DNA from 4 places in the Paenibacillus sp. P32E genome. Region 2 is predicted to be linked to each of the others. Evidence: predicted binding sites of a transcription regulator. Region 2 holds the regulator's gene; each other region holds the start of a gene.
What was found. The regulator LexA, encoded in region 2, represses DNA repair genes until DNA is damaged. The targets are predictions, from matches to a motif close to CGAACATATGTTCG.
Positions count from the first base shown of each region.

Region 1: the regulator LexA is predicted to act here: its motif matches at 3,722-3,735, upstream of A3848_RS30425 (putative DNA modification/repair radical SAM protein).
Region 3: the regulator LexA is predicted to act here: its motif matches at 5,467-5,480, upstream of A3848_RS14440 (ImmA/IrrE family metallo-endopeptidase).
Region 4: the regulator LexA is predicted to act here: its motif matches at 3,434-3,447, upstream of addB (helicase-exonuclease AddAB subunit AddB).

Region 1 covers NZ_LVYY01000077.1:86,660-94,181, forward strand. Annotated here, with positions in the region: gene A3848_RS30415 (phosphoketolase family protein) at 1-1,207, shown strand, start outside; gene A3848_RS30420 (TIGR03915 family putative DNA repair protein) at 1,516-2,349, opposite strand; gene A3848_RS30425 (putative DNA modification/repair radical SAM protein) at 2,349-3,683, opposite strand; gene A3848_RS30435 (hypothetical protein) at 4,194-4,415, shown strand; gene A3848_RS30440 (hypothetical protein) at 4,535-4,723, shown strand; gene A3848_RS30445 (glycoside hydrolase family 3 C-terminal domain-containing protein) at 5,147-7,522, shown strand, end outside.
Region 2 covers NZ_LVYY01000007.1:187,690-195,211, forward strand. Annotated here, with positions in the region: gene metH (methionine synthase) at 1-910, opposite strand, end outside; gene A3848_RS08700 (FixH family protein) at 1,097-1,519, opposite strand; gene A3848_RS08705 (HAD family hydrolase) at 1,743-2,528, opposite strand; gene A3848_RS08710 (hypothetical protein) at 2,565-3,092, opposite strand; gene A3848_RS08715 (DUF896 domain-containing protein) at 3,177-3,350, opposite strand; gene A3848_RS08720 (LysM peptidoglycan-binding domain-containing protein) at 3,461-3,874, opposite strand; gene lexA (transcriptional repressor LexA) at 4,114-4,740, shown strand; gene A3848_RS08730 (L,D-transpeptidase) at 4,978-5,316, shown strand; gene A3848_RS08735 (hypothetical protein) at 5,469-5,846, shown strand; gene A3848_RS08740 (hypothetical protein) at 5,942-6,406, opposite strand; gene A3848_RS08745 (hypothetical protein) at 6,522-6,740, opposite strand; gene A3848_RS08750 (hypothetical protein) at 6,867-7,052, opposite strand; gene A3848_RS08755 (hypothetical protein) at 7,159-7,386, opposite strand.
Region 3 covers NZ_LVYY01000013.1:319,683-327,204, reverse strand. Annotated here, with positions in the region: gene A3848_RS14485 (ABC transporter substrate-binding protein) at 1-879, shown strand, start outside; gene A3848_RS32330 (hypothetical protein) at 999-1,163, shown strand; tRNA gene A3848_RS14480 (tRNA-Met) at 1,247-1,323, shown strand; tRNA gene A3848_RS14475 (tRNA-Ile) at 1,370-1,443, shown strand; gene A3848_RS31330 (S-layer homology domain-containing protein) at 2,144-3,886, opposite strand; gene A3848_RS14445 (hypothetical protein) at 4,075-4,353, shown strand; gene A3848_RS32325 (hypothetical protein) at 4,657-4,818, opposite strand; gene A3848_RS14440 (ImmA/IrrE family metallo-endopeptidase) at 4,905-5,429, opposite strand; gene A3848_RS14435 (YjfB family protein) at 5,560-5,736, opposite strand; gene A3848_RS14430 (hypothetical protein) at 6,360-6,572, shown strand; gene A3848_RS14425 (NucA/NucB deoxyribonuclease domain-containing protein) at 6,624-7,064, opposite strand; gene A3848_RS14420 (cytidine deaminase) at 7,232-7,522, shown strand, end outside.
Region 4 covers NZ_LVYY01000013.1:440,350-447,871, reverse strand. Annotated here, with positions in the region: gene A3848_RS15000 (Ig-like domain-containing protein) at 1-729, shown strand, start outside; gene A3848_RS14995 (Na/Pi cotransporter family protein) at 892-1,881, opposite strand; gene A3848_RS14990 (class I SAM-dependent rRNA methyltransferase) at 1,980-3,341, shown strand; gene addB (helicase-exonuclease AddAB subunit AddB) at 3,620-7,147, shown strand; gene A3848_RS14980 (UvrD-helicase domain-containing protein) at 7,144-7,522, shown strand, end outside.

The sequences.
Region 1 (7,522 bases), on a different contig from region 2:
TCAAGTGATTGCACAAGATATGGCCGTATTGGGCAAATATCTGAAGGAAGTGGTTACACTCAATGAAGAGAACCGCAACTTCAGAATTTTTGGACCGGATGAAACCATGTCGAACCGCCTGGGTCCTGTATTCGAAGTGACCAAACGCCAATGGATGGATTCCATTAAAGAACCGCAAGATGAATTCCTGGCGCCATATGGCCGTGTAATCGATTCGCAATTGTCCGAGCATCAGGCAGAAGGATTCCTCGAAGGTTACGTACTAACTGGACGTCACGGATTCTTCGCAAGCTATGAAGCTTTCCTGCGTGTAGTCGACTCGATGATCACCCAGCACTTCAAATGGCTGCGCAAAGCGACAGATCAAAGCTGGCGTACAGATATTCCGTCCTTGAATGTCATTGCAACCTCAACAGTGTTCCAGCAGGACCATAATGGCTACACTCACCAGGATCCAGGATTGCTCGGCCACTTGGCAGACAAGAAACCGGAATTTATCCGTGAATATTTGCCGGCTGATGCCAACTCCTTGCTGGCTGTTTTTGACACCATCTTGAATGACCGTCAGAAGATCAACCTGATTGTGTCGTCCAAACATCCGCGTCCGCAATGGTTCTCGGCTGATGAAGCGCAGGAATTGGTGGATAAAGGACTCAAGATCATTGACTGGGCAAGCACGGACAAGGGTGGAGAGCCAGATGTGGTTATTGCTTCGTCCGGTACAGAGCCTACTATGGAGAGCTTGGCCGCTATCTCCATCCTGCATGAGAAATTGCCTGATCTGAAAATCCGCTATATCAACGTGGTGGATCTGTTGAAGCTGAGAAGCCAGAAGCTGGACCCTCGTGGTTTATCTGACGCTGAGTTTGATCAATTTTTCACAAAAGACAAACCGGTCATTTTCGCATTCCATGGCTATGAAGGTCTGATCAAAGATCTGTTCTTCGACCGCCACAACCATAACCTGCATGTACATGGTTACCGGGAGAACGGCGACATTACCACACCATTTGATATGCGCGTACTGAATCAGATGGACCGGTTCGACCTGACGAAGGAAGCTGTACTGAGCTTGCCGGATGCTGGTAAATATCAGGCTATCGCGGACGAAATGGATGCTATGGTCAAGAAGCATAACCAATATATCCGTGAAGAAGGTATCGACCTGCCGGAAGTAGAGAACTGGGTATGGAAGGCTTTGAACTAATAGCATAAGTACTAGTATAGGGGATGTCTTGAAGGTCATGAAAATGGCTAAGGGGCATCCCTTTTGCGCGCTCTATAAACAGAATGGATCTGCGCAATTATTTTGCAAGCGTCATGCTGAAGAATGAACAGATGGGAAGCATTGCTGCAGCACATGGTAAAACACCTACACAGATCATATTGCGATATCCAGCTTGACGCGATTCCCATCCCCAGAGCGAGTTCTATCGGGCATCAAAAGGAGAATCTGGATATCATCATTTTCGAGCTATCGGAGGCGGAGATGAAATTGATCTCCGCTGTTCAGAATCAGCTTTTGAATTTCGACTTTGCATGTTCCAATAGGGGTGAGCCCTCTTCAAGCTTCGGTTTGCTCTCGGCCATGCCGGTGCTGCCGCCATTCATCTCCGTGAGGTGCTTCCAGTACCGCTTGGGCATCAGCGAGGAGCGCAGGCGGTCGTTCTTGCGCTCACGGATGCCGATAGCGTTGTAGAATCCTTGCCAGAGGCGGCGGTATTCTTCCTCAGCTGCATCCGGTGCAGGCGGTACCCATTCATCGAGTGGAATAATGGCTTGCTGTCCAGGCTGGTGGATAAGGGCCGTGCGGTGGGTTTTGTCGTAGATCATGAAGCTCTCTCCGTGGAACCGGTCACAGAAATGATCCTGAATAACGGGCAGCACGAAGCCTTTGGGCTCAATGACCGCTGCCATAACCGGACCATATACGGAAAAGCGCACAAACCCCAAATACAGGTGAGCTTCCCGCTGGAGCTGCTGAACCGCCTTCTGCAGGGCGTTCACCGTATCATCGGCAAGCATGTCCATTACCTTGCGGCCATGAGTGAAGCCCAGGTACAGAAAATTCAGCAGCAGCATCTCCTTGTCCGGGGCGCATGACCAGAATCCAAGACGAACCCACTCCTCTGCCTCGGTGCAGATGCGTAGCGGGATTGACTTCAGTACCCGTTCAGCTCTGCTGATGTCTGTATCAATCCATTTCGATTCCAGCAGGAGGCCTTGTTCTTCTTCGTCTGAATGTATGGTAAGCGGGGTTTCCTTCCATTGATAGCTCTCGAACACACAGCACAGCAGGCCTTCAAAGCTGCCGTCGTAGGTATAGGCCAAAGCAGCTGCCTTAAACATCAGGGCCATTCGCCTCCCTTCAGCGCAGCCGAACCTGCTGTCGGGACTGCCGCTCCCGCTGCCGGCAAGGCTGCCAGATAGGAATCGTCGAACAGAGTGAGCTGCTCGTACTGCGGCGGCTCGATCCTGGCAAGCTCCTGCCCGGACATGAGTGAGCGGAGCAGGGTATGCTCGCCCACCTTTAACCCCTCCAGCATTTTTCCCTTACAGGTTATGAAAAATTGTGCGCGTTTAAGAACCACACCAAGCTTCTTCAGGGCGGCAAAGTCCAGGGTTCCGGCCCGTCGTGCCTTAACAATCCGCTGAGCACTCCTTACCCCGATCCCCGGCACCCGCAGCAGCTGCTCATACGGTGCACGGTTGATTTCAACCGGGAACTCCTCCCGGTGATTCACTGCCCAGCTGCATTTCGGATCCAGCAGCGGATTGAAGTTGGGTACCGCGTCATCCAGCAATTCATGGGCCTGAAAGCCGTAGAAACGCAGCAGCCAGTCGGCCTGGTAGAGGCGGTGCTCCCGCAGCAGCGGCGGTTTGGTATCTAGAGCCGGCAGGAGTGAATGTTCCACTACGGGGGTATAGGCAGAGAAAAAAACGCGTTTCAGCCCGTATTTCCGGTACAACCCTTCGGTGAGGGTCAGAATACGGAAATCAGTATCGGGCGTAGCTCCGATAATCATCTGGGTGCTCTGTCCGGCGGGAGCAAAGCGGGGAGCATGGTTATATTTGACGAGATCCGAGCGGTTCTCGTTAATCTTTTCTTTGATCAGGGACATAGGCTTCAGAATGGAGGCCTTGCTCTTGTCGGGAGCCAGCAGGCCCAGGCTTTCTTGAGAAGGAAGCTCGATATTGACGCTCATGCGGTCGGCCAGCAGACCAAGTCTGGACAGCAGCACCTCGTCTGCGCCGGGAATGGCTTTTACATGGATATATCCTCTGAACTGGTAGGTGTTCCTTAACAGATCAAGAGCAGCAATCATTTGCTCGGTTGTATAATCGGGACTCCGCATAATGCCGGAGCTGAGAAATAAGCCTTCTATGTAATTACGGCGGTAGAACTGCATGGTCAGGTCTGCGAGCTCCTCCGGCGAGAGTGCAGCCCGGGGTGTGGCGTTAGATTTACGGTTCACACAGTACGCGCAGTCGTATACGCACCCGTTGGTCATCAGCACCTTAAGCAGTGAAATGCAGCGGCCATCTGCTGCGAAGCTGTGGCAGATGCCCATGCTGACGGCATTACCCATGCCACCGGGCTGGCCTTTACGATCGGAGCCGCTGGAGGTGCAGGCCACATCATATTTGGCCGAAGCTGTTAAAATTTCAAGTTTTTCCATCATATCCACACAGAATCCCTCCTATACAGGAAATTATATACCGAACACACGTTCCTGTCAAAATCTGACGGGCGCAGTACTTCATTGGACTGGGATTTTGACTAGCAATGTACAAAAGATTGCCTTATGTATATAATAATAGGAACATAAGTTCCTATATTGGTTGTAGAATGGAAATTAATAACTCCCTACATTATAGGTATATAGAAATACAAGGGAGGCATTAAAAGTGAGTGCAATCGAATACTATCGTCATGAGCTCTACCGGATTGCTTGGCGTATGCAGTATCGTGCCAAGAGGGATTTTAAGCGTGAAGTCCCTCTCGCATCCAGCCCGGAGCCCCGTACTCCATCATTTTCCGAACAAGCTGATAACAGGTTATTGGTGCAGCACTATTTAGATGGACTAACGTCAGAAGTGGGAAAGAAGGTCATTTGCGCAATCTATCTAGGAGATCAAACAGAAGCTGAGGTCGCCCGGCAATTGAATATATCTCAACAGGCGGTGAACAAATGGAGGAAGAAAATGATTCAGGAATTAAGTCGGAAGATGAATTCTTAGGGTTGCTTGAACGTCTTCAGAAGGATAATGATGAATCGGCTACACTGGCGTTATTGAAATTTTTTGAAAAAGATATGGTCCGGTTAACCCGTGTGTTGCGGATGCCCAAAGAAGATGCTATACAGAGTATGAAGGTTGAGCTTCTGGAATGTTTGAAAAGAAAGAATGGATAAGAATTAGTAGGGAGCAGTTGCCGTCTGGCAGTGCTCTCCGGGCGAAAATGTATGCGCATTCCTTCTTGTGCTATAATAGCTACTAATAGCTTGATTACTAGAGTGGGAGTGTTGAGGGGATGAGAGGGTATAATATTTGGCGTCCATTGATGCTGATCTTGGTTGCGCTGCTTACGAGAACATTAGTGAATAGCGTGTGCCTCATGTTCGGCATGTCGGCTAATTCAGCAAGCAGTGTCGCCATGATCGGAATGATCATTGCCGCGCTGGTGATGTATAACCGGATGATGAAGCAGCGCCGGAAATAAATATAAGGTTGTGACGGACAGTAAGGAAAATAAGATAACAATAAGCGGCAGCCCAAGACAACTAAAGTTGTGGGGTTGCCGTTTTTTACTAATAGTCTATCATCTGGAACAGCTGCTCCGGGCATTCTTAGAGCAGATTGAACTTGGAAAAAATAACAAAAGGGAAAAGTGACGGAGGGGAATTTGGAACTCGGGGAGCGATAGCGGCTACCTTTTGATGTCAAGCGCTACCGTTGGAACAAAAGCAGAAAACCCAAGCATAACAGCGGCCGGAAGTCCAAACATTCTCCGCAGTAACGACCAAATCCCGCTTGGGCAAAGTCTCAAGTTCAGTCTGTATAGACCACATTCCCTTTGATTCTTGATAGGGGATTCTTTATAGTAAGATATGGATAAGGAAATGACAATCAGGAGGAAACAAATTTGACTACACAGCAATTAGGAGTTCCATTAGAGGGTTTTGCAGAATTCAGCCGGACCGTAGGTGCGGAAGGCGCGGTGCTGCTGCGCAATGAAGGCCAGGTGCTTCCGCTGCGCGGTGGTGAAACCGTTTCGGTTTTTGGCAGAACTCAAGTGAATTATTACCGCAGCGGTACAGGCTCAGGCGGAAGCGTGCATGTCTCGTATACAACCAATGTATTGGATGGACTGCGAAGTAAGAAGAATCTGGCTGTCAACGAAGAGCTGGCGGCGGTCTATGAGAAGTGGATTGAGCAGAATCCGTTTGACAATGGCGGCGGAGCCTGGGCAGCAGAGCCTTGGCACCAGAAGGAAATGCCGCTAACGGATGAGCTGGTATCGCAGGCAAGAAGCAAATCGGACAAGGCGGTTATCGTCATTGGACGTACGGCGGGAGAAGATCAGGATAATGCTGACGCGCCGGGGAGCTATCGGTTGACGGCAGATGAACAGACGATGCTGAAGCAGGTGACGGCTTATTTCGAGCAAACGGTCGTTGTTCTGAATGTCTCGAATATTATCGATATGAGCTGGCTGAACGATAACAGCTATGCGCACCCTATTCCAAGTGTGATTTACTCCTGGCATGGCGGGATGGAAGGGGGCAATGCCATTGCCGATGTACTGGCAGGAGAAGTGACGCCAAGCGGTAAATTGACGGATACGATTGCTTATTCGATCAAGGACTATCCTTCGACTGCAAACTACGGTAATGAATTCAAAAACTTTTATCAGGAAGATATTTATGTGGGGTACCGTTATTTTGAAACCTTCTGTCCGGAAAAGGTTCAGTTTGAGTTCGGCTACGGGATTTCCTACACTACATTCTCCATCGAGCCGGAAGAAGCCAGGCTGGTCAGCCGGGCAGGCAAGACCTTCGCTGAGATTGGGGTAACCGTAACGAATACGGGAACCGATTTTGCCGGAAAAGAGGTTGTACAGGTCTATTACGAAGCTCCGCAAGGCAAGCTGGGACAACCGGCCAAAGTGCTGGCAGCCTTCGGAAAGACCGGGGTTCTTCAGCCGGGAGAGTCGCAGCGTCTGACAGTGAGCTTCCCGGTTCATTCGATGGCCTCCTATGATGACGCTGGCGTGACCGGGCATCCTTCGGCCTATGTGCTGGAAGCGGGAACCTACCGTATTTATGTAGGAAGCAGCATTAAAAAGGCAGCAGAAGTTCAGGTAGAGGGACGCAGCGGTTATGTACTGGAGGCTCTTGAGGTGGTGGAGCAGCTGCAGGAAGCGCTGGCGCCAACCGAAGGGTTCACGCGGATGATGCCTGGAGCCCGCAAGGAAGACGGTTCCTATGAATTGGTATACGCTGCCGTTCCAACACGCAAGGTTTCGATGAAAGAGCGGATTGAGCAGAATCTGCCTGCAACGCTTACGCAGACCGGGTATCAAGGCTATACCTTAAGAGATGTGCATGACGGAAAAGTAGAGATGACCACGTTCATCGCCCAACTGAGCGACCAGGATCTCGCGGTAATCGTCAGAGGCGAAGGGATGAGCAGTCCGCTGGTTACACCGGGTACAGCGTCGGCCTTTGGCGGGGTCAGCGACCAGCTGTTCAGCTATGGTATTCCGGTAGCTTGTACCGCAGACGGCCCTTCCGGGATCCGGATGGACAGCGGACACAAGGCGACTCAGGTTCCCATTGGAACGCTGCTTGCGGCAACCTGGAATGCGGAACTGGTTGAAGAGCTCTATGTCATGGAAGGCCGGGAGCTGGTTAGAAACAGCGTGGACACTTTGCTTGGACCAGGGCTGAATATCCGCCGCAGTCCGCTGAATGGACGCAACTTTGAGTATTTTTCGGAGGACCCGCTGATTTCAGGCGTTTTTGCGGCGGCATGCACACGCGGGATTATGAAAGGCGGCTCTAATGCCACCCTGAAGCACTTCGCCTGCAACAACCAGGAGAAGCACCGCAGCAAGGTGGATGCTATCGTATCGGAACGCGCGGTCCGCGAGATTTATCTTAAGGGCTTTGAGATTGCGGTAAAAGAAGGCGGCGCGAACTCGATCATGACCTCCTATAATCCGGTGAACGGACATTGGGCTGCTTCCAATTATGATCTGAATACCACGATTCTCCGCGGAGAATGGGGCTTCCAAGGTATCGTAATGACGGACTGGTGGGCGATTATGAACGATGTTGTGGATGGAGGCCCGGCAGACCGCAAGTATATGAACTGGATGGTCCGTGCACAAAATGACGTATATATGGTTGTCAGCAATTATGGCTCGGAAGTCAACGCTTATGATGACAACACCCTGGATTCACTGGATAATGGCTCACTGACCCGTGGAGAGCTTCAGCGCTCTGCTATGAACATC
Region 2 (7,522 bases):
TCCCGGAAAGTGCCGGCGGATGCTGTCCATCCAGACCACGGGGCGGATACACCGCAAGCGCCTCAGCCATTGCACGGATATGGTCCGGTGTGGTTCCGCAGCAACCCCCGGCAATATTGAGCCAGCCCTTCTCGGCAAAACCGGCAAGCTTACGGGCAAGAGAATCCGGCGACTCGTGATAATTACCGTTTTCGTCGGGCAGACCTGCATTCGGATAGCAGCTTACTGCTGCTGAGGAGATTGCCGAGAGTGAACGGATATGGTCACGCATAAACTCAGGTCCGGTCGCACAGTTGAGCCCGATGGAGATAGGTTTCAAATGCTCCAGTGAAATGTAAAAAGCTTCAATGTTCTGCCCGGCAAGTGTAGTCCCCATCGGTTCTATCGTCCCGGAGATCATGACCGGCAGCATTACCCCCGTCTGCTCAAAAGCATTGCGGATGCCGATACTTCCCGCCTTCACATTGAGTGTATCCTGGGAAGTTTCGAGCAGCAGCGCATCCACTTTCCCGTCGATCAGCGCGACCGCCTGTTCCTCATAGCTCTTCACAAGTTCATGGAATGTGACACCACCAGTCACTGAAAGGGTCTTCGTTGTTGGTCCCATAGCCCCGATAACATAGCGCGGATGGTCAGCTGTATCATATTTGTCTACGGCATTCCGGGCCAGTCTGGCGGCTTCGAGATTGATCTCGCGTGCCCGCTGTGGAATATCATATTCGGCCAGCACGACAGAAGTCGCACCGAAAGTATTCGTCTCAATTAAATCCGCACCGGCTTCCAGATATTTCTCATGAATATCCTGTATGACCTCAGGCCGGGTGAGCACCAGCATTTCATTACAACCGTCAAGCTCTTCTCCGCCAAAATCCGCACCGGTAAGCGGCACCTGTTGAATCATCGTACCCATTGCTCCATCAAGAATCAGTATGCGCTGTTGTAAGCTTTCAGCAAGTGTGAATTTAGCCACTTTCTATCCCCCCAGTAAAACATTAGAGTAAGTTTAGCAGAATATAAGGAATTCGAAAAGCCTTCCTTTCCAATCTACATTATCTGTTATTGCTGGCGGCAGCCCCCCGCCTTAGGTTTTGTTGTATTATGGCTGAACCACAAGCTTTTTACTGGGCATAGAATGCTGTGTCCGAGCAGTTACATGGGAAGTCACCGTAAACTCGCCAGCTGTTTCTACTATTCCTTCAGCCTTATATGTACCATCCCCTGCTGCTTCCCCAGCGAACTCCAACTTCTTGTCCGTATTGCTGTTACTTCTGATTTCAAAAAGAACCTCTTTTGCATCATTCACTGGTTCGCCTTCCTGTGTCACCAGCGCTTCAAAACTCACCTTCTGGCCTGCAGTAACCTGCTGGGGGCTCCAATTCAACTCTACTTTTATAGGCTCCATAGACATGTTTGCCACAGTATGCATATGACTCTCCGTCTTCCCGCCTCCTGAACAGCCTGAAAGAGCTACTGTAATCATTACCGATAAAAATGCTGCCAGCTTCCTTTGATGGATCATTTGGAATCCCTCCGAATCAAGGTAGGTTAATATCATACTGACATATCTGTGAAGCATTTCTTTTCTATTATACACATAATATTCAGATAATCAGTAATCCAACTCTTTTTCCCGCCCCAATTTGTGAGAATGGTCACATCGCCACTGATACACACGAGATTTATTTACATGCTAAAAAAACCGCATCCCCATTTGATCAGGATAACGGTTTTTGGAAGAGATACTATAAAGATTTCACAAGCGGAAGAAGCTCACTAAGATGACCAATCTGATAGTCCGGTGTAATTTCAGGATCAGTTTCTTTACCGGTGCGGTTAATCCATACGGTAGTCAGGCCTGCGCCAAGACCGCCAAGGATATCAGTAGTCAGCTTGTCGCCAACCATAATTCCTTCCTCCGGCGAAATATCAAGCAGTTCCATCGCATGTGTAAATATCCCTTTGTCCGGTTTGCCTTTACCGAAATTGCCTGAAATCACAATATGGTCAAAGTACGGAATCAACGCAGGCACACCATCCAGCTTCTCCTGCTGCAATGCAGGACACCCGTTCGTCAAGAGCAGCAGCTTCACCTTACCCTTGAGCTGATCCAGTACATGCAGCGTTTCTTCATACATGTATGGGTGGCTTCGGCGTTCTGCGGCAAATTTAGCAGCCAGCTCTGCAGCCAGCGCTTCATCCTCCACACCCAGTGCTGCCAGCCCGCGGCGCCAGGATTCGTTACGGTAGACAGGAGCAAGCTGCTCCATCTTCCGGAATTCAAGCTGTTCACCTGCTGTAAAATTCCCCCACAGCGCTTCAAAAGGATTGATCCCAATCAGCTTGGTGAACGGAAACGTTTCATATGATTCATACAGATTCCTCGCTTCCCTGCGGACAGCTGCTTCCAGTTCCTTAGGATCGACGGATTCACCTGCTGCTTCACTGGCATAACGAAATGCTTCTTCAACGCTACGCTCATCCCAGAGCAGTGTGTCATCAAGGTCAAAGAGTACGGCGGAAATCGGCATTATAGTTCTCCCTCTCCCTATGCAGGACGTATCTTTCTATTCGTTCACATATTCTACATGATTCTGCTTGGCGAACTGCTCCAGACGCTCACCCATTGCATTAATGTCATAACGGTTGAACAGCCTGGAGAATACCCACTGTGTGCGTTTACCTTTATACTTAATGGAAACTGCACCACGGGTAACGGTAATTTTTTCAATATCCGCTGCTGGAAGCTGACGCTCACGGTTGTATTTAATGGTGGCAAGTCTGGCACGTTCAACCTTCAAATATGGACGGCGGAAAAACAGCAGTGCCGCAAGCAGGAAATACAGTACCACTCCCAGCCAGTTGGCAAGAATGCCGCTGCCTTTAGCTTCATCTATGGAACCAACTACCCAGAACATGATGCCAAGCATCAACAATATTACCGGAAATACAATATTGCGGCCTTTAAAAATATCGCTGCTCTTTGCAGCGGCAGAAGTGGTTGATGCATAGATGGAATCTTTCCCTTGCTTCTTGCGTTGCTTGTTGATTTGCTGTGTGTTGCGTTGAACCATTCTTTCCCAAGAACGGGCCATGTCAGTTCCCCCTAGTCATCCTATAATATCTATGAAAAGGAACAGAGCATCATTAACTCCTGCCTTGTTGCCTTGTTCATGCGCTTATTTGTCCACAATTTCAATATTATTAAGTTGAGCACGGAAGTTACTGCGGATATTACCCAGGTAGATCTCGCGAAGCTTGGCTCTTTCCGTAAGCTCCTCTTCATTCAGGCCGTCACTCTTCTGTTTGCGCGCTAATTCATTGATGCGGGCGACCAATTCGTCAATGTTCAATATGTTCCCCTCCCCTATAAATTCATTCTAACTTTGCCATGAGAAAAAGAGCTTGTCAAGGTCTACCCCCTGAAAGCTCCTGGTATCCATCTATAGGTACTCTATCAGTATTAATATACAGGTAAACTCAGCACATCGCCGGCTTGGATATTGCTGTTCTTAAGACCGCTCGTCCGTTTGATTCCTTCTATATATACAGCCGTTTTCATATGAGCCGGTTTATTCTTAAGTGCTATGCTCCAAAGTGTATCCCCGCGTTCAACAACAACCCTCTTCTCCTGCTTGGCCGACAACACCGATCCCGCAAAAACATTGCCTACCACAGTAAATCCGGAAATCACTAACAGAAAAATCAAGGCCAGCTTTACAATTGTGTCCTGGCGGAGCAATCTGCGGCAAGGTGCTGTTAAAGAGGAAAGAAGATTCTTCATATCTAGTCTATCATTGTATGCAGAACGGGCTCTCGCTGTTTGGTCCTCATGAACCTCGTCGTAAATACTACGGTATGTGCTGTACTTTAACATATTAACCGACCTCCAAACACTTGTTCTTACTTTCGAAATTAATATAACACGAACATGTGTTTTGATCAATACTTTTTTCGAACAATTGTTCCCTTATTCTTCGAACCTCTTTTTCTGTTATATCCACTCCGCTTTTCCATTCTCCAGCTGCCATTCCCGATCGTTTTAGAACTTATGTTTGTACGAACGGAAGTTCTATGTTATAATTTTCCCAAACATAGTATATGGGGTTGATTCCGATGTCAAAGATTTCGAGTCGTCAACTGGCGATCCTGGAATTTATTCGTAACGAAGTCCGCAGCAAGGGGTATCCGCCTTCTGTCCGGGAAATCGGTGAAGCTGTAGGACTGGCTTCCAGCTCCACGGTACACGGTCACCTGGACCGGTTGGAGAAGAAAGGGCTTATCCGCCGTGATCCAACGAAACCGCGTGCAATAGAACTGCTGGGACAAGAGGATTCCGAGAATGTTCATCAATTTGTTCAGACGGTAACACGCATTCCAGTCGTTGGAAAGGTTACCGCCGGGGTACCGATTACAGCAACAGAGAATATCGAGGACTACTTTCCACTGCCTACTCATTATGTAGGTGATAACAAAGTGTTCATGCTGTCTGTTCTTGGTGACAGTATGGTCGACGCTGGCATTATGAATGGTGACTATGTAATCGTCCGCCAACAGCAGACAGCAGATAATGGCGATATCGTCGTTGCCATGACTGAAGAAGATGAAGCAACAGTTAAGACCTTCTACAAAGAACGTGACCATATCCGTCTGCAGCCGGAGAATCCGGCTTATGAGCCTCTACGTCTGAATCGAGTTACGATTCTGGGCAGAGTTATCGGCCTATTCCGCGATATTCATTAGTAAGTCCCCGTCTCATTTATAACTGTTCCGCTCAATAGCGGAACAGTTTTTTCATTTTCCTCCAATCTACCAATTGTTTTCTTTACACTATTTAGTACTAATAGTTGGCCTATATTGTTACCCTCTGCCTGATTAACCGAAGGGGAACAACTGTTCGCTATAGGTTTTCTATCTAATTTTCCAGAACTCTCTCTACACTCCACTCATATCCTGATCATAAAAGGAGTGTTGATCAAAATGCCCAATTATCGAATCATTATCGATCTGTCACAGCGAATGCTGTATCTTCTGGACAATGACACTGTAATTAGAGGTTTTCCTGTCGGCATAGGCAAGATGCTGTCCGTTTCTCCAGTTGGAGAATATACCATTATCAACAAACAGAAAAACCCCGGCGGCCCTTTCGGAGTTTTTTGGATGGGCCTATCCAAACCCCATTATGGGATTCACGGAACCAATGACCCTTCCTCCATCGGTAAAAAGGTCTCCCATGGCTGTATTCGCATGTACAATGAAGATGTGTTATCCCTCGCAGCAACAGTTCCCATTGGAACCCGCGTAACTATTCGGGAATAACTGCACAAAGGACACCTTAGCGAGACATTTATCAACGTCTCACTAGGTGTCCTTCATGTTCAAACATTTATTTTGCATACAAACAGGAAAAGCGGAGTAATATGTCGAAACCTGTATATTGGTAAATTAAATCTTGAAAGGAAGTGTCTGGTTTGAATCAATCCAAAATAAGAACCCATGTCGACTTCAAGGTCGACGCATTAGGTAAGCTCTCCAATCTTTTACTGAACAATAATCATGGGGAACGCAGAGTCAATATCCTTACTGCCTTCGGCAGCATTCAAGGCAACGTAGCTTCGAACACCAGCAGTAATGAGGATGTATTTAACCTCAAATCATTGATGGACGATGTCATCGTTGATGAATACATTTCCTACTTGGGTGCTGAGCATCCTGAAAAGACTTTCAATTACAATTTTGTAGTTTTGGATAATGTAATTGTACGGCCTTTCGCCAGCTTTGGAACTGAAATTGAATATAAGCAGCTGATTGTCTATGCCGAGCAAATAACGTCCTTCAACTTCATGTAAAACCTGTTTATGATTACATATTGAAGTAATAGACGGATAATGTCTCCCGGTGAATCTCAGGCTTATACCACTCACGACCCGGGAGCACATTGTTCTTATTGCTGAGTCTGCTCATATCCAAGCTCATCCAGAATGCCTTTAGCCAGTACAAGCTGCACCTCTTCCGGCTCCTTCAGCTTCCTGGCGTAGACTACTGCACTTTTGGCAACTTTCTCAATCAATCTTCGGCCCTGTTCCTTGGTGATCGACACTTCTACCCCAGAGCGCCCTACCACTTCAGATAAGCAGAAAAAGACAATGCGCATACTATAATTCTCCCTGCTTAAAAAGTAGAACAAGTGAGGAACATTTTTCAGCAGACGATCCACCCAATTCGTAATCTCACGGATCTGATAAATCTCCCTGCGATCCTGCTCATACCCGTTAAATATGAGCTTTACCTTCCCGCGCATTTTCTTTTTCTCATACTTCTTGAATTCCCGTAAATAATTCTCCAGTCTTCCCTTTTCCACATCTTCCCTAGAAATATTCATCACTGTAACATCTTCATCTTTTTCCATCTCTATCACCTTCCACTTATGTAAGATAACCGGTTTCACACCTATGAAAAGGCATCCCGGGGGATGCCTTAGATTCCAAGACTTCTTTTAAAGGTTAAGATCTAAGCATTAAACCTTACAGCACACTTCTAAGCAATCGGATAGCCGCAGCGTTTAAGCGTAACGCTTCCCGTATGGAAGCTCTCGCAGCCAGCAGCTCACGTCTGGCACGGCTTGGGTTTGGCACCCGGCGCAAGTTTTCATTGATTTCTTCCAGTCTTTCCAGCAAAATAGCTCTTTGTGTCCGCAGCAAACTGATAGCTCTGCGGATTCTCGCACGTTCGCGTTCTGTCATCATTACACCTCTTTTACGTTTTATAGTATAAGAGATGCAAGAGCAGACACATTGGTATGTGTTATCTGGCAACAATAACAGATCATAAAACGAAAGAGCCGCTTTTCAGCAGCTCTCAGAGTCAGGTTAAGCTTCCTTGACCTTTATAGAGATCACATTCGCCGGATTAATGTGTTTGCCGCCCGCCATAATCCATTCTGTAAGTCCACTAGATTTCAGATGTGCCCGTGCTTCCTCCGCCGTCTTGAATGTGGATTCCAGCTCTTCAATTTGTCCATTCACATATTGAAGCTCATAATGAACTGCACTCACAATGAACCACCTCCTATTTCTATCTATTCTATTAATTCGACACTTGGAATGGTTTACCTGTATACCCAGGCTGTCAACTGATCTGGACTAACGTTGAACTTGTCCGTCATTCTTGCTTCTTTGGCACACGGACTCTGAACTCAAACCCTTCCCGGCTGTAACACATTCCTGCAACAAGTACATCTTCAGGCGTCCATCTCTGAACAGGACCGGCATAATCTGCTATGACATGCGGCTTGCCTTCAATCAATTGAACAACGTATACCTTCACTTGTGCGAGAGCTGCCGCGAACAAATCGGCATCGCTCGTCAGAACCTTATATGTTGATTTCAAAACAGCTCCTCCTTATCTACTGTTTCCCACTGCTCATAAATTACACATTTTCAAGCAATTATGTACGAATCCCAAGCAGCAAATCCGTTCGGACAAGTATTACACTACAATAACAAATAATCACCTACATAGTACC
Region 3 (7,522 bases), on a different contig from region 2:
GTCGCGGCAAAAGTTACCAAAGTATCCAAACAGGACAAAGGTCGTGTCTACGGGTTGGCCTTTAACCGTTATTTAAGCGATCCTTTCTGGGATATGCAGAATTACCTTTCTCCGCTTCAGCTCGCGATGTACGATAATAAAGGCGGGAAAATGACCGTGAACACTCCTGCCTGGAGCAAGGCTTGGACCGACTACAGCAGTCTGATAAAGAAACAGATCATTCCGGGAGCGAATGTGATTAATTACTTGGAAGAGGATGTTCCTTTAGCTGGTGACCTGTTTCTGACAGGCAAAACTGCCATGGCAGTTGGGGAATACAATTATATCAACGAGCTTATGGTAGCCAACAGGAATGCATCCCTCATTAAGAATTTCAAGCCTGTAGACTGGGGCATCGTTTCAGTACCTACTTTTGCAGAAAAGCCAGGAGTAGCTATGGGAACAACGCTTGGCAGCTTGATGGCGATCAATACCCTCGCACAGAACAAAGAGGATGCCTGGGATCTGATCCAATTCGTCAACAGCAATGAGGTTGCCAAAATTAAAGCCCATAACCGTTACGAGCTGACCGCACGCAAAGATTATAATGGATTCCCGGAAAAGGCGCTGGATCTTACCCCATTCTTCATCCAGAAGCCTCTACCGGCGAGTGACCCGGTCATGGACAGTCTGAAGGCGCGTCTTCCCGGAATAACCCAGATCAATGATGCCGGGCAGATACTATTCACCGAGGTGTATCAAGGCAAACGAACGGTTGCGAGTGCGCTTCAAGCTTGGGAGAAACAGGGGAATTTCATGCTGAAGGCACTGCAGAAAGACCCTGATCAATATTTTGATCTTCAGAATGGCTGGCCTGATAAAAGTGTAACGAAAAAATAAACATATCCAAAAATTACGCAACCGCCGCCGGAAACCGGCGGCTTATTTTTTGGGAAATGGGCATGATATCTTTAGAAACAGAGAGACCTTAATTTTGCGGAGAAGGAGAAGAAGGTATCATGAATTGGATATACTTCGCGAAGCTGTTCAGGACAAGATTTCAAGCCGGATGTCTGGCCAAAAGGCTCGAACAGGACGGCTGGATTTATGGCTATCATGACCCGCGTTTTGTGGAAATATACCGTTCACGCAAGGGCCGTTATGGGGTTCGTTTTCTTCCTTGAGCTTATTAACCAAAATCATCCTTGACTTTTGACCCGGATATGATGTATATTATCTATTGTCGCTGTTTGAATATGTTTACTGACGCGGGGTGGAGCAGCCCGGTAGCTCGTCGGGCTCATAACCCGAAGGCCGCAGGTTCAAATCCTGCCCCCGCAACCAATTTTATTTTCTCAGACAGCCATTGTATATACGGAATCCTAGATCCGGGCCCTTAGCTCAGTTGGTTAGAGCGGTCGGCTCATAACCGATTGGTCACAGGTTCGAGTCCTGTAGGGCCCACTTCTCAAAACCCCTTGCCTAGCAAGGGGTTTTTGCTATATGTAGGCTCGACGGAGCGTATGCGGGAGTAGGGAAAGGCCATATTTTTGAGCTTGCTAACGGATTTCTAACGGAGACTTTTATTCAACAGGTTCAAGCTGCTTTTCTGCGAATTTATTGAGTTCAACTTCAATTCTGTCAACGGCTTCTTCCTGCATAATGGGCAGGAGGTGAGAGTAACGCTCGTTGAACATAGCAGGAGTCATGCCCCCTTCAGAAAGGGACTCCTTTTATCCATTTTGTTTCCGCTCAATGCTATCCTACAAAAAATGGATCACTAAAACCTAATTAAGTAGCGGCCATCAATTGATAGAGGAGGTTAATGTTGAAAATAATTTCTTTTCTTATAAATTTATTGCTATTTTCGATAATTCCGGTATTAGGGAGGATAACCTGTAAATTTTTAATAGTAGTTGCACTTAGTACAGGAGAGGGGTTTGGTGATAATAATTCTTATGATCTATATACATCCTTGCTGTATTTATTACTTATTCTAGGCATTTTATATTTGATTATTCTCTGGTTCAGGAAGCAAAAACAGCCACTCTTATATAAAGCAAGTATAATAGTTTATTTTATATCTATAATTTACACATTTGTAAATCTCTAAATGCAAACATCCCGCGTACCTAGAAAGGTACACGGGATGTTTGTCTATGAATTATATAGGAAAAGGAAATGGCATAGGCAGGGAAACTAATGTGATACTTTGTTCGTTTGACAAAGTTTTGATGCCTTCACCGTCGGCATCCGCCGTGAATTTAATCAGATAGTTTCCAGCAGGGGGCATAACTTTTCCGTGAAGTTCAAACGAAAAATCATTTGCATTGTTGATACCTGTAATATGGATGGTATGTCCGTCTTCACTGATCTGATCGGAAGTGGGATGAAGCCACTGTGAGCTCACGTTATAATAATCATCAGTGGAGAAGGTCAATCCCTCCATGGTTACATTAATGAATCCATCAACAAATGGTTCAGATGTAATAAAGTCATAGCGAATAGAATTTGGAGTGCTTCCCTCAATTAATTCTTTGGTTATGCCACTATCAAATTCAACTATGCCAGGTGCAGTTTGTGCATAAATCGCCTGTTCAAAGGTTTTGGTAACGGGTTGGCCATTGGTTGTTCCAGTAGCAGCAACAGGTGTAACCTCGACTGTGATATATTTTCCGAAATCTTGCGCTGAAGGCGTATAATGATTAATGTCATTTCCAGGTATTAGTACACGATCCGTACCATCAATAGCTGAAGAGACAAACCATCTGTAATGAATAATGGACGGATAGTCCAGTTCTTCGTCTTCATAATCGAAATTAATAGAAACTACTTCACCGACTGCAGGAGCATTATATCCAGGTTCATACTCTAATCTAAGATTCTTAACGACAGGAGCATAATTAACCGGTGTTGGCTCTGGAGTAGGCGATGGTGTTGGTGCTGGTGTTGGTGATGGTGAAGCAGTAGGCTCTGGTGATGGTGAAGCAGTAGGCTCTGGTGATGGTGAAGCAGTAGGCTCTGGTGATGGTGAAGCAGTAGGCTCTGGTGAAGGTGATGCAGTAGGCTCTGGTGATGGTGAAGCAGTAGGCTCTGGTGATGGTGAAGCAGTAGGCTCTGGTGATGGCGCAACTGTAGGCACAGGTGTTGGTGCTGCAGTCGGATCCGGAACGTATACCGCTGTCGTGATTGGAGTAGGAGATGGTGTTGGCGTCGGAGTCTGCGTTGGCGTGCTTGAAGGCATTGCTGTTGGCTGATTACTGCTTTCATCAAGAGTATTCTTCTTCACCAGGAATTTGGCAGTAACCAAAGCCACATCCTGTCTGCTGGCGCTTATTGAAGGGCTGAATGTCCCATCAGGTCTGCCTACCATTAATCCATACTCTACAGCTGCGGCTACAGCATCCTTGGCCCAAACTGCAATAAGGTCCGAGTCGGGAAAGGTAAGATTTTTAGCTTTTCCTGCGGGATCTACTCCCAAGGCGTTCACGAACATCACTGCCATTTGCTCCCGGGTAATGCTTTGGAACCCGCCGAACAAATTCCCGCCCATACCTTTGACAAGGCCGGCTTTAGCGGCAGCTTCCACCGCGGCAAAGGCATAACTATCCTTCGGGATGTCTTTAAAGGTTGCTGTAGCTGGAGGTGCGGAAAGATTAAGGTTAAGAGCATTGGCAAGGACGATGGCAAAATCCTGTCTTTTAATATTCCCTTCCGCATTAAACTTTCCATCGCCGGTTCCGTTCATGATCCCTTTGGAGATAAGTTCCTGAATTGCAGCCTTAGCATAATTGTTTGGAATATCCGAAAGAGTGGGTGCAGCTGAAGCTGGGGACACGAGCGTTCCTAGTAAGACTGCTGTTGATAAAACGGACAAGGACTTAAATTTCAACTGTTGTTTTTTCATAAATTACTCCTTTTAGTGGTTAATTTCTCTAGTTGATGGACGAAGATATACTGATTCCAAAGAACCATTACTATCGTCTTATATTTATCGGATAAAGATACAACTTTATTAATATTATTAATTGATTAAAATTTATTAGTACGAACCTCAATGGATGCTTTCAAATACATGTTCACCGGAGGTATAATTTGAAGAATTTAGGGGTTATTTTTCCATTTCTGTTGTTCATGCTTACGGGTTTGTTTACGGTCTACAGTTTTGTGTTTCCCTTTGAGGCGGGAGAGAAGCTGCAAGGCGTTTGGGTTGTGATGATCGTCTTTTTGAGCCCGCTAGGGCTGGTATTGGCAATTACTAACAAGGGCAATACGCAGCCTAAGCTCAAAAAAGTCGCAATTGGCGGGAATGTGGCATTGATGCTGTTTCTTTTTTTATATATGACGCTAGGCGTTATCGTTCTTGGGGTTTAACGTTTGGTGTGGAGTATCTGTCATCAAGGAGGAGATTTGCGTCCCGGCATAAGATAAAGAGGCTGATCAGGGAGTCAGCAAGTGCACGTGAACTGCGTGAGCGGGGGGATGATGCAGATGTGATCTACTGCTGCCAACTCGACAAGTATGCTATGGTGCCGATGCTGTATGAGGAGTATTGTACAGAAGCAGATAACAGATGATTTCGGAAAAGAAGGCGGGGCCCTCCTATTCAGATATTTGGACCCTGCCGGATGCCGGCGGGGCCGCTTTTTTAACCGGGCAGCGTTATGGCATAAGTTACTAATCTTCTTGCGGTTCTTGCAGGAGAATGGAAAAAGTCTGGGTCTCGTGGTTCACTTCAATGGTTTCGATGCCCACAAAATCCGGAATTTCGGGGTGTACTGCGTCCACGCTGTAATCCGGATGGGTCAACAACAAGTGGATAACTTCGATGGCTTCCATACCGCTCCCCCCTAAGGGTAATTTCTTGATACCTATAGGCTCTGATCTCAGATAAATGCATGTCTGCATTATTATCTCCTCTGCATTTACCGAATATGTCTGTGGCTTAATTTTCTGTCCTCGTTTCGCTCCATCACAGCAATCAACTGGCCCTGGAACACACGCCGCTGAATTTGATCGATCCGCTGCAGAGCCAGCTCGCAGGGAACCTGAAAAGCAGCAGCAAGCTCCTGAATCGCATCTTCACGGAGTTCAGGCAGAGTCATCTTCGAAATCATGGAGTAAGGCATTGCCGCATACAGAATGAAGCGTTCCGATTCATCCCTCTCCGCTTGACTAAATTGCTCAGGCATCAGTGTGTGGCTGCCGGCATGACGGAGCAGATGGCAGAGCTCATGCAGAAATTCCAGGCGCTGAAGTTCATCCGGAAGCCGGTTGTCGATAAACATGCTATACATACCGGCAGAGGCCTCAATCCCTTTGCTCCTCACATCCAAATAATGGACCCAAATATTCAGGCGCTCGGCAATATATGCAATCGAAATTTGTGCCGGCTTACGGATATCCAACCGTTCATATAAATCTTCCGTCCACTTCTCCAGAGCCGTCATTTGATAGTAAGAATGCATTTGATTCACCTCAGATACAAGATCGTATGTTCGTATTTATGGCCAAAAGAAAAGCCCGAAGGGCTTAAGGTTGACGCGAACCTGTGTTCTTATGTATCTAAGCATAAAGCAATCAAACTCTAATATCAAGTGTTTTTCCCAAGTTAGGGTGTACGCTCTGTTCAAGCATTTGAGCCATATTCTGTCCCTGAACCTCTGCCTGATCCTTGGCAATGCTGAGCACTTGCAGACTTGCAGCCTGTTGCAGACTGGCCTGACCCAATGATACGGATAAAGCGGCGATATCCATTTCACACCTCCTAAAAGTTTTGTGAGCATGGCTTCCTGTCCTACTTCGTACAAAACTCACTTCGGAAGCATAGTCTTAAGTTTTGTGAGCATGGCTTCCTGTCCTACTTCGTACAAAACTCACTTCGGAAGCATAGTCTTAAGTTTTGTGAGCATGGCTTGAAGAGGAGCATTCCTATTGTATATCGACTTTCTTCACACAATTGATTAGGTGAATGGGATTTCTTTGCCAATTGGCCCATGCAGCACATTAGCCTGCAACATATTCTGTGCTGTAGTCAATATTTAAGAGGAGGAATTAACTATGGGAGCAGATTATGGTTGCGGTTGTGGTAATAATGTCGGTGGAGTAAATCAAGGTCCTCCAGTAGTGCCGGTTTGTAGCCCTTTTACTTCGACAGGTGCGATTCTGGTACTGTTCATTCTGCTGGTTATTATCACTAGAGCCTGTATATTCTAGAACGTATTATAGTATTTCAATCTGCAAATGTGGTCCTGTCTGGCGAATGCCGGATAGGGCTATTTCTTTAATAATGCGTCTTTTTCGCAGATCATCGAATATAGAACATCTGTTTGCATATAATACATACAAACGTTCTGTTTCTTCGAAGGGAGGGCCTTCACTTGCGCCCGAAGGATATAGAAAAGCTGATCGGTGAGGTGGTTGAAATTATATACGAAGATAAGGCAGGCAAAATTACACAGCGGAGAATAAAAGTTCACGGACACAAAGCCGGGCTTCTCAGAACAACTTGTTTTACAACCGGCGGACCCCGGGTTTTTCGGGTGGAGCGAATTCTGGCCTGGCGGCGGGATAAGGTAAGCCATGCCGGGTGATACAGCATGCAAGCTGATACGAATCATATATCACCAACGGCGGGTGCCGGGCTATTTGAACATGAACTCCACCCGCGTGCCGTCAGGCAGCTCATCCAGTTGATTGCCCACCCAGCTGCCGGCACCGCGGTTGTCCTTAGGCGTTATGTATTCGATGTCAGCACCGCTCCCGCCTTCCTCACACATGGCCATCGGCCATTCGTCGCGGTCATATCCTTTTTTGGTCGGGATCCCCTTCAAGGATTCTTTGCGGTTCTCTTCGGCTTCCTGCCGGTCGATGGTGCAAATGGACGACTCTCCACTTCGGATGGCATCCTGAATGTGCCTGGCTGTCTCCGGGTAACGGTCACTGGGGAACACCAGTTGGACAACATCAGTGTCTCCTGTAGTAGACTGACTGCTAGGCAGTGGCCCTTTCTCCTCAAACCAGTAAGCGGCGGCCAAGAGCAGCAGGACGATGATGAAACTTGGGATGAATTTCTTGGACTTCACTTTGCTGCCCCCTAAAAGTTTTGTTAGCCTATGCTTCTAAATACAGCTTCGTACAAAACTGCTTCGCAAGCATAAGCCTAAGTTTTGTGAGCCTATGCTCTCGCCAAACGTAGACTTAACCAGTATATCTTAAATCCCGCCCCATTTAGTATACTGAAAATCAGACGTTGATTGCCTGCGCACAGGAAATCATCAAGAAGCGCTATGAATGGGAGAGACATCATGTGGGAGCGGCTCTCCGGACCAAGACGGGGGAGATCTTCACCGCAGTACATGTGGAGGCCAGTCTATCCAGAGTTACCGTATGTGCGGAAGCGATGGTGATCGGAAAGGCAATATCCGAGGGATACAAGGAGTTTGATACGATAGTTGCGGTAAGACATCCCGATCCCGATAATGCTGAAGGGGAGATCCAAGTTGTCTCCCCATGCGGCATGTGCAGAGAGCTGATTGCCGAT
Region 4 (7,522 bases), on a different contig from region 2:
GTTATTGGTGAAGAGGAGCCGCTGCCTGCGGTTCAGGCAGTGCTTGAGAACGGGGATGAGCTGGATGTTTCCGCGACGGTAAAATGGGAGCTTAGCGGCAGCAATGCTGTAATCAAGCAGACTACTGCAGGCAAAACCCTTAAGGGATTGGCCAAAGGATCTGCCACATTGAAGGGAACCTATTCCAACAAGACAATCAGTATTCCTGTAATAATTGAGCAGAAGGTCGTCAAACTGCTCATAGAGCCAAGCACACTTGAAATGAATCTCAAGTCCTCCAAAGCAATTAAAGTGACTGGAACCTTCTCTAACGGAAAAACAGCGAATTTCTCCGGTGCTATGGATTGGGTCTCCTCCAATCTGGAAGTGGCTACGGTTAAAGGAACATCTGTAAAAGCTGTTGGCGAAGGTACAGCAACACTTACCGGGTCTTACCAGGGAATCACGGCAACTGTCAAAATTACCGTGGTACCTAAGCTGACCAAGATTACCATCAGTGAAACCAGGCTGTATCTGGCAGCAGGTGCTTCCCAAGCTGTGGTAGTGACTGCTCTGTATGATACCGGCAAGACAGCCATTGTCACTGGAAGCACGGTTTGGACAAGCTCCAAGCCTTCCGTGGCCAAGGTGAACGATTCCGGAATGATCACTGCAGTTAGCAAAGGAACAACCTCTATCAAAGGCAAGTTCAACAATAAAACAGTAACAGTATCTGTTACAGTAAAATAGGATGTTTATCCGGTACAACCGGATCTTCTGACGCAGAACATCAAGACCTGTTAATCCGCCTTTATGAGGGGATACAGGTCTTTTTTCTTAGCGCTTAAACAAGCATTAGAACTGTAGGGCTGATTGAAGTATAATGGTACAGCGATAATGCATTCTGGACAGTTATCCCTGTAGCCGTTGCTCCAGCCGGGTCCATACCGGCAGGTAGCACAGCGGCAGCACGCCAAGTGAACAGACGACATTGAAGATCGTCTGGGCATGGGCGAGCTGAGCGGCAGGACCGCCGCCGATCCAGGCAGACAAGGATTGCAGCGGTTGAATGAAGGGCAGGAACAGCAGGGCGCCGCCGACATTCAGCACGACATGTGACCCGGCGACGAACTTGCCGGAAGCCGAGCCCCCGATAGCGGCGATGATGGCGGTGACGCAGGTGCCGATGTTGGCCCCTAGCACGACGGCGATGCCAAGCGTCGGCGGCATTACCCCGGAGCTTGCAAGGCCCATCGCCATGCCGATGACCGCTGCACTGCTGTGCAGCATCGCGGTCAGGCAGGCTCCGGCAGCCAAGCCCCAGAGCGCACTGGTTGCCGCATGGTCCAGGAACCAGCGGAACAGGCCGCTGGCCTGAAGTGCGGGACCGACAGACTGCATGACTGCAATGCCCCATAGGACCATCGCGAACCCGGCCACCGCCAGGCAGATGAACTGCAGGGGGGTGGAAATCCTGCGTATGGTGTCCGCCAACCTTGAGCCTTGGGACGGCCGCTCGCTGAGCATAACGGCTACCGCCCACATACAGAGTGATACGACCAGCAGCGGCGCAGCCATCGAGCTAAACTGCAGGCCGATCAGCTCTGTGGTCAGGCAGGTGCCGATGTTGCTGCCCAGGATGATACCCAGCGTCCGGGCATACGTCAGCAGTCCGGCGTTAACCATGCCGATGGTGAGCACCGTTACGGCAGTGCTGCTCTGCAGTAGTGCTGACAGCAGGCTGCTGGCAATCAGGCCTTTTAGGGGCGTGGAAGTTGCTTTGTGCAGACTTCTCGTAAGCAGAGGGCCGGCGAGCCTCGCCAGCGCAGCCTCCATCAGTTTCATGCCGGCGAGGAAAATGACAAGACCATATATGACAGGGAACAGCAGATCACGGATCATAGGGACAAGCTCCTTTGAACGGGGTTGTACACCAATATATGAATGCAATGAAGTGGACATGTATACAAATCAATAACAAGAACAGGGAGTTGAAGGTATTGGCATCGGTTATTCTGGAACGCAGCCGTAAAAAAAGACTGGAGCAGGGCCATCCGTGGGTCTATGCGAGTGAAGTCGCATCCGTAGACGGAGATCCGCAGGCAGGAGGATTGGTAGATGTACTTAATCATCAAGGCAGATTTCTCGGGACAGGGTATTACAATCCTGCTTCGCAGATCCGGGTAAGAATTCTAGCTCAGGGTCCGCTGGCGGCAATGGATACCGCTTTTTTTGCCGAGCGGTTTTCGAGCTGTCTGCACCATAGAGAACGGTTTCTGCCTGGAGCGGATGCGTACCGCCTGGTATACGGGGAAGCTGATTTTTTGCCCGGGCTGATCATCGACCGCTTCGGTGATGTCCTGGTAGTGCAGCTGCTGACGCTGGGCATGGACAAGTGCCGCGACCAGATTGTACAGGCGCTTGTAGAGGTTGTAGCGCCGCGAGGTATTTATGAGCGCAGTGATGTAAGTGTACGCGAGCTTGAAGGATTGGAACAGAGAACCGGCGTGCTGTACGGGGAGTGTCCGCGCCATATCACTGTGAGTGAGAACGGCCTCAAGGTGATTGTAGATATAGAAGAAGGTCAGAAGACCGGATACTTTTTTGACCAGCGGGAAAACAGGGCTTCCATTGCTCCGCTGATCCAAGGCTGGGGTGGACGAAGCGGCATTACCCTCCAGGAGGTTACGGCAGAAGATGGGACGCTTCAGACTCTTCCGGTTAACAAAAGCGGCAAACCGGTCACTTTCCCTTACTGGGACGGTGCAACAGTACTGGAATGCTTCGCACATACCGGCAGCTTCACTCTCCATGCGTGCAAATACGGGGCCAAGAAGGTCACCTGCCTTGATGTATCTGCCCATGCGATTGAGAGCGCCAAAGCTAACGTGGAGCTGAACGGCTTCACCGATCGTGTGGAATTTGTGGTCGACGATGCTTTTGCTTTCCTGCGCAACCAGGTCAAAGGCGTGGAAGAACGCTCTGAGCGGGCCACCGGCAAAACGGATACCGCCAAACCGATGACAGCCGGAGGTGGGCGCACCTGGGATGTTGTTATCCTGGACCCGCCTGCTTTTGCCAAGACCAAGAGTGCGGTTGCAGGCGCTTGCCGCGGTTACAAGGACATCAACCTGCACGGTATGAAGCTCGTCAACGAGGGCGGCTATCTCGTAACGGCAAGCTGTTCCTATCACATGCAGCCGCAGCTGTTCCTAGACACTATCGCGGAGGCCGCCAAGGATGCGGGTAAAGTGCTGCGTCTGATCGAGTGGCGGGCCGCAGGCAAAGACCATCCGCAAATTCTCGGTGTGGACGAAGGCCATTACTTGAAATTTGCCATTTTTGAAGTACACAGCAAATAGATCTGTATAGAAGAGCCTCTCCGGCTGCGGAGGGGCTCTTTGTGTAAAAAGGAGAATCCAGAATATCCTAGATGGAGATATGCAAAGAATGGCAAACGTATGTTCTTGCTGGAAGAGGTATGCTATAATATTGGGACGGATTCACTTGAATATTTTCGGATTATAGATGGAATATGAACAGAACCTGTTTGCATTCCTATACGCAGGTAGCACCTATAAAACTCGTATAGCATGTTATAGCTTTAACTATTTCTCCGCTACGGAAGGGGTTTACTGTGATGACAGTACACTTTTTGATTGGCCGCTCAGGTAGCGGCAAGACTACGAAAATATGGGAGGATATCTCCTCCCGTCTCGAAGCGGAACCACTGGGTGTGCCGATTATTGTGCTTGTCCCGGAGCAGGGCTCCTTCGGTGCAGAGCAAGGGCTGCTGAAGACGGGCAAGACGAAGGGCAGCATCCGTGCCCAGACGCTGAGCTTCTCGCGGCTGGCCTACCGGGTGAAGCAGGAGACCGGAGGCAGCGCGAGTCTGCCGATCAGCGAGGAAGGCAAGAAGATGCTGATCTACAAGATCATCAGCCGCCGCAAGGAAGAGCTGAAGCTGTTTGGTCAATCAAGCGACAGACCGGGCTTTGTAGAACGGCTTAGCCAACTGCATACGGAGCTGAAGCGCTGCTGCCTGGGCACTGCTGATCTGGAGGAGCAGATCGCCCGAATGCGGGACTCCATAGGGCGAAGTCCCATTCTCGCAAGCAAGCTGGATGATGTACATATGGTGTTCCGAGAGTTGGAACAGGAAATGTCCCGGCTGTACATCGATGAGGAGGATCGGCTGGCTGAGCTGGCTGAACATATTCAGGAGTCTTCTTATATTCGCGGTGCGGAAATCTGGGTGGACGGTTTTCACGGCTTCACAACACAGGAATTTGCCGTGCTGCGGGAGCTGATGCTATATGCCGCTAAAGTCACGGTCGCTTTGACACTGGACCGGATATATCCTGCGGGCATGCAGCCTCATGAGCTGGAGCTGTTTCATCCCGCAGCAGTAACCTGTATCAAGCTTCGCGGAATGGCAGAGGAAATGGGCCTGACGGTATGGGATGAACTTCTGGCACCACCGGTGCTGCCGCGTTTTGCCGGAAGTCCTGTCCTTGCCCATTTGGAGAAGGGGTTTGGCCGGCGAATCCGCTGGAACGGTGCCGCTTCAGAGGTTACAGATGCGATTACCCTTACTGCGGCAGCTTCGCGCAGAGCCGAAGTAGAAGGAAGCCTGAGGGAGATGCTCCGTCTTGCTCGTGAGGAAGGTGCAAAATACGGGGAGATGGCAGTATTTATGCGCAATATTGCCGACTATGAACAGCTTGTGGTTCCCCTGTTCCAGGACTACGGAATCCCATTCTTCCTTGATCAAAAGATGAATGAGCTGCATCATCCGCTAGTAGAATTTATCCGCTCTGCCTTTGATGTGGTACGCAGACGGTGGCGGTATGAGGATGTGTTCCGCTGTGTGAAGACGGAGCTGTTGCTGCCGATGGACTACAGTGTGACGCGCGCCGATATGGATGCACTGGAGAATTATGTGCTGGCTTGCGGTATTCAGGGCCACCGCTGGACGAATGGCCGGTCCTGGAAAGGAATTCCGAGTCTGTCGCTGGAAGGCGAGAGAGTCGTGGATGAAGTGCTCCTGGCAAGAATGGAAGCATGCCGGGAGATTATTACAGGTCCGCTTCAGGCTTTTGAGAAGCGGGTCAAAACAAGCCGCAGCGGACTGGAACTGTGCAAGGCGGTTTATTTTCTTCTGCAGGACACGGACGCCGCACGCAAGCTGGAACAGATGAGTGCCAAGGCGTTAGGGCTGGGGCAGCCTGAAGCGGCCCGCGAGCATACCCAGCTATGGGGAGCGGTACTGGATCTGCTGGATCAGATTGCCGAGATGATGGGTAACGAAAGAATGGAGTTTGACATTTTTGCCGGGGTACTGGAGACAGGCTTGGCTGAACTGAAGATGGGGCTGGTGCCGCCTGCGCTGGATCAGGTGCTGGTGGGAACTATGGACCGCACCCGGGTATCGGGAGTCAAATATGCCTTTTTACTGGGATTCAATGAAGGGGTTGTTCCCGCCCAATTCAAGGAAGACGGCATCCTCTCGGAAGGGGAACGTATGCTGCTGGAGAATGCCGGGATGGAGCTTGCTCCAGGTTCTTCCCGCAAGCTGCTGGATGAGCGTTTTCTGATTTACAATACACTCACTACAGCAAGCCGTAAGCTTTGGATCAGTTATGCGACAGCGGATGAAGAAGGCAAGGCCCTGCTGCCATCCGAAATGATCCGCCATTTGCACGGCATGTTTCCAGGGGCACTGAAAGAGCAGTTTGTTTCCGGATTTCCATCAGCTGCGGCTGAATCGGCAGAAGAAACTGAGGCGCTTGAAGCGCTGCATACGGGTTTTGTGGGTCACCCGGAACAGACGCTGCGCATGCTGATTATGCAGCTTCGGCAGTGGCGGCAGGGCGTGGACATTCCCGCACTCTGGTGGGATGTTTATAACTGGTTTATCACGGATGAGGAGCATGGATCGAAGCTGGTAAAGCTGCTCGGTTCACTGTTCTACCGCAATGACGGAATCCGGTTGAAGCAGGAGACCAGTCTGCGCTTATACGGCGGAACAACAGTGCGGGGCAGTGTATCTCGCATGGAAAAATTCGTCGCCTGCGCCTTCTCGCATTTCGCTTCCTACGGACTGAGACTGAAGGAACGCCAGCTCTACAAGCTGCAGGCCCCGGATATCGGTCAGCTGTTCCATGCCGCTCTCAGCGATATGGCTTTACGGCTGCAGAAGCAGGGACGCAGCTGGGGAAGTATGACGGCGGAGGAATGCCGCCGTGAGGCCGGGGAGACTGTGGACAGGCTCTCACCGCTTCTCCAAGGTGAAATCCTGATGAGCAGTAAGCGTTACGGATATATCTCCCGCAAGCTCAAGAACATCGTCGGCCGCGCCTCTGTGATCCTTGGGGAACATGCCAGACGGGGCAGCTTTGAGCCGGTGGGGCTTGAGCTTGATTTTGGACCGGGCAAGGACCTTCCGCCGCTTAGAATCACCCTGCCAAACGGCTGCGTGATGGAGGTGGTGGGCCGGATTGACCGTGTGGATATGGCCGAAGGCGAGCAAGGCATTCTGCTGCGGGTCATCGACTATAAATCCAGCCAGAAGGACCTCAAGCTGCATGAGGTCTATTACGGGCTGTCGCTGCAAATGCTTACCTACCTGGATGTTCTGCTCACCTATTCGGAGCAATGGCTCGGCAAGACTGCTCTTCCTGCCGGAACGCTCTATTTCCATGTGCATGATCCGCTCTTGACTTCAGCGAATGGCATGAACCGCGAGCAGGCAGAGCAGGAACTAATGAAGCGTTTCAAAATGAAAGGGCTGCTGACGGCTGACCGCGAAGTAGTCTCGCTTATGGATACCACTCTGGACAAGGGGCATTCCTCGATTGTACCGGTGGCACTGAAGAGCGACGGGAGCTTTTACAGCAGTGCTTCGGTCGCTACGCCTGAGCAATGGGGACATCTGCTGACCTCGGTACGCAGCACGATCACCGATATCGGGACACGCATTACCGAAGGTGATGTGGCCATTCAGCCTTACCGGATACAGCAGGAAACAGCCTGCACCTTCTGCTCTTACCGGCCGGTATGCCAGTTCGATGAGGCTGTGGAAGGCAATGCTTACAACATTCTCGGCAAGCCGGGCAAAGAAGTCATCTGGGACCTGCTATCCCGCGAAGGAGGAGAAAAGCCATGATACGAAAAGCGGAACTAGAGCCCAAACCGGAAGGAAGCCTATGGAGCGACGACCAATGGCGCGCTATCGCTGTGAGCGGTGATGATATCCTGGTCGCGGCGGCGGCAGGCTCCGGCAAGACTGCGGTGCTGGTCGAACGGATTATCCGTAAAATCAGCAGCGAAGAGAACGGGTTCAGTGTAGACCGGCTGCTGGTGGCCACGTTTACAAAGGCAGCGGCTGCTGAAATGCGGCAGCGCATCCGCGAGGCACTGGAACGAAAGCTGGAGGAGGAATCCGGGGATGAAGAAGGGAGCCAGGGCTATGAGCATCTGCGCCGCCAGCTTGCCCTGCTCGGCAAAGCTTCGATTACGACGCTGCATTCCTTTTGTCTGG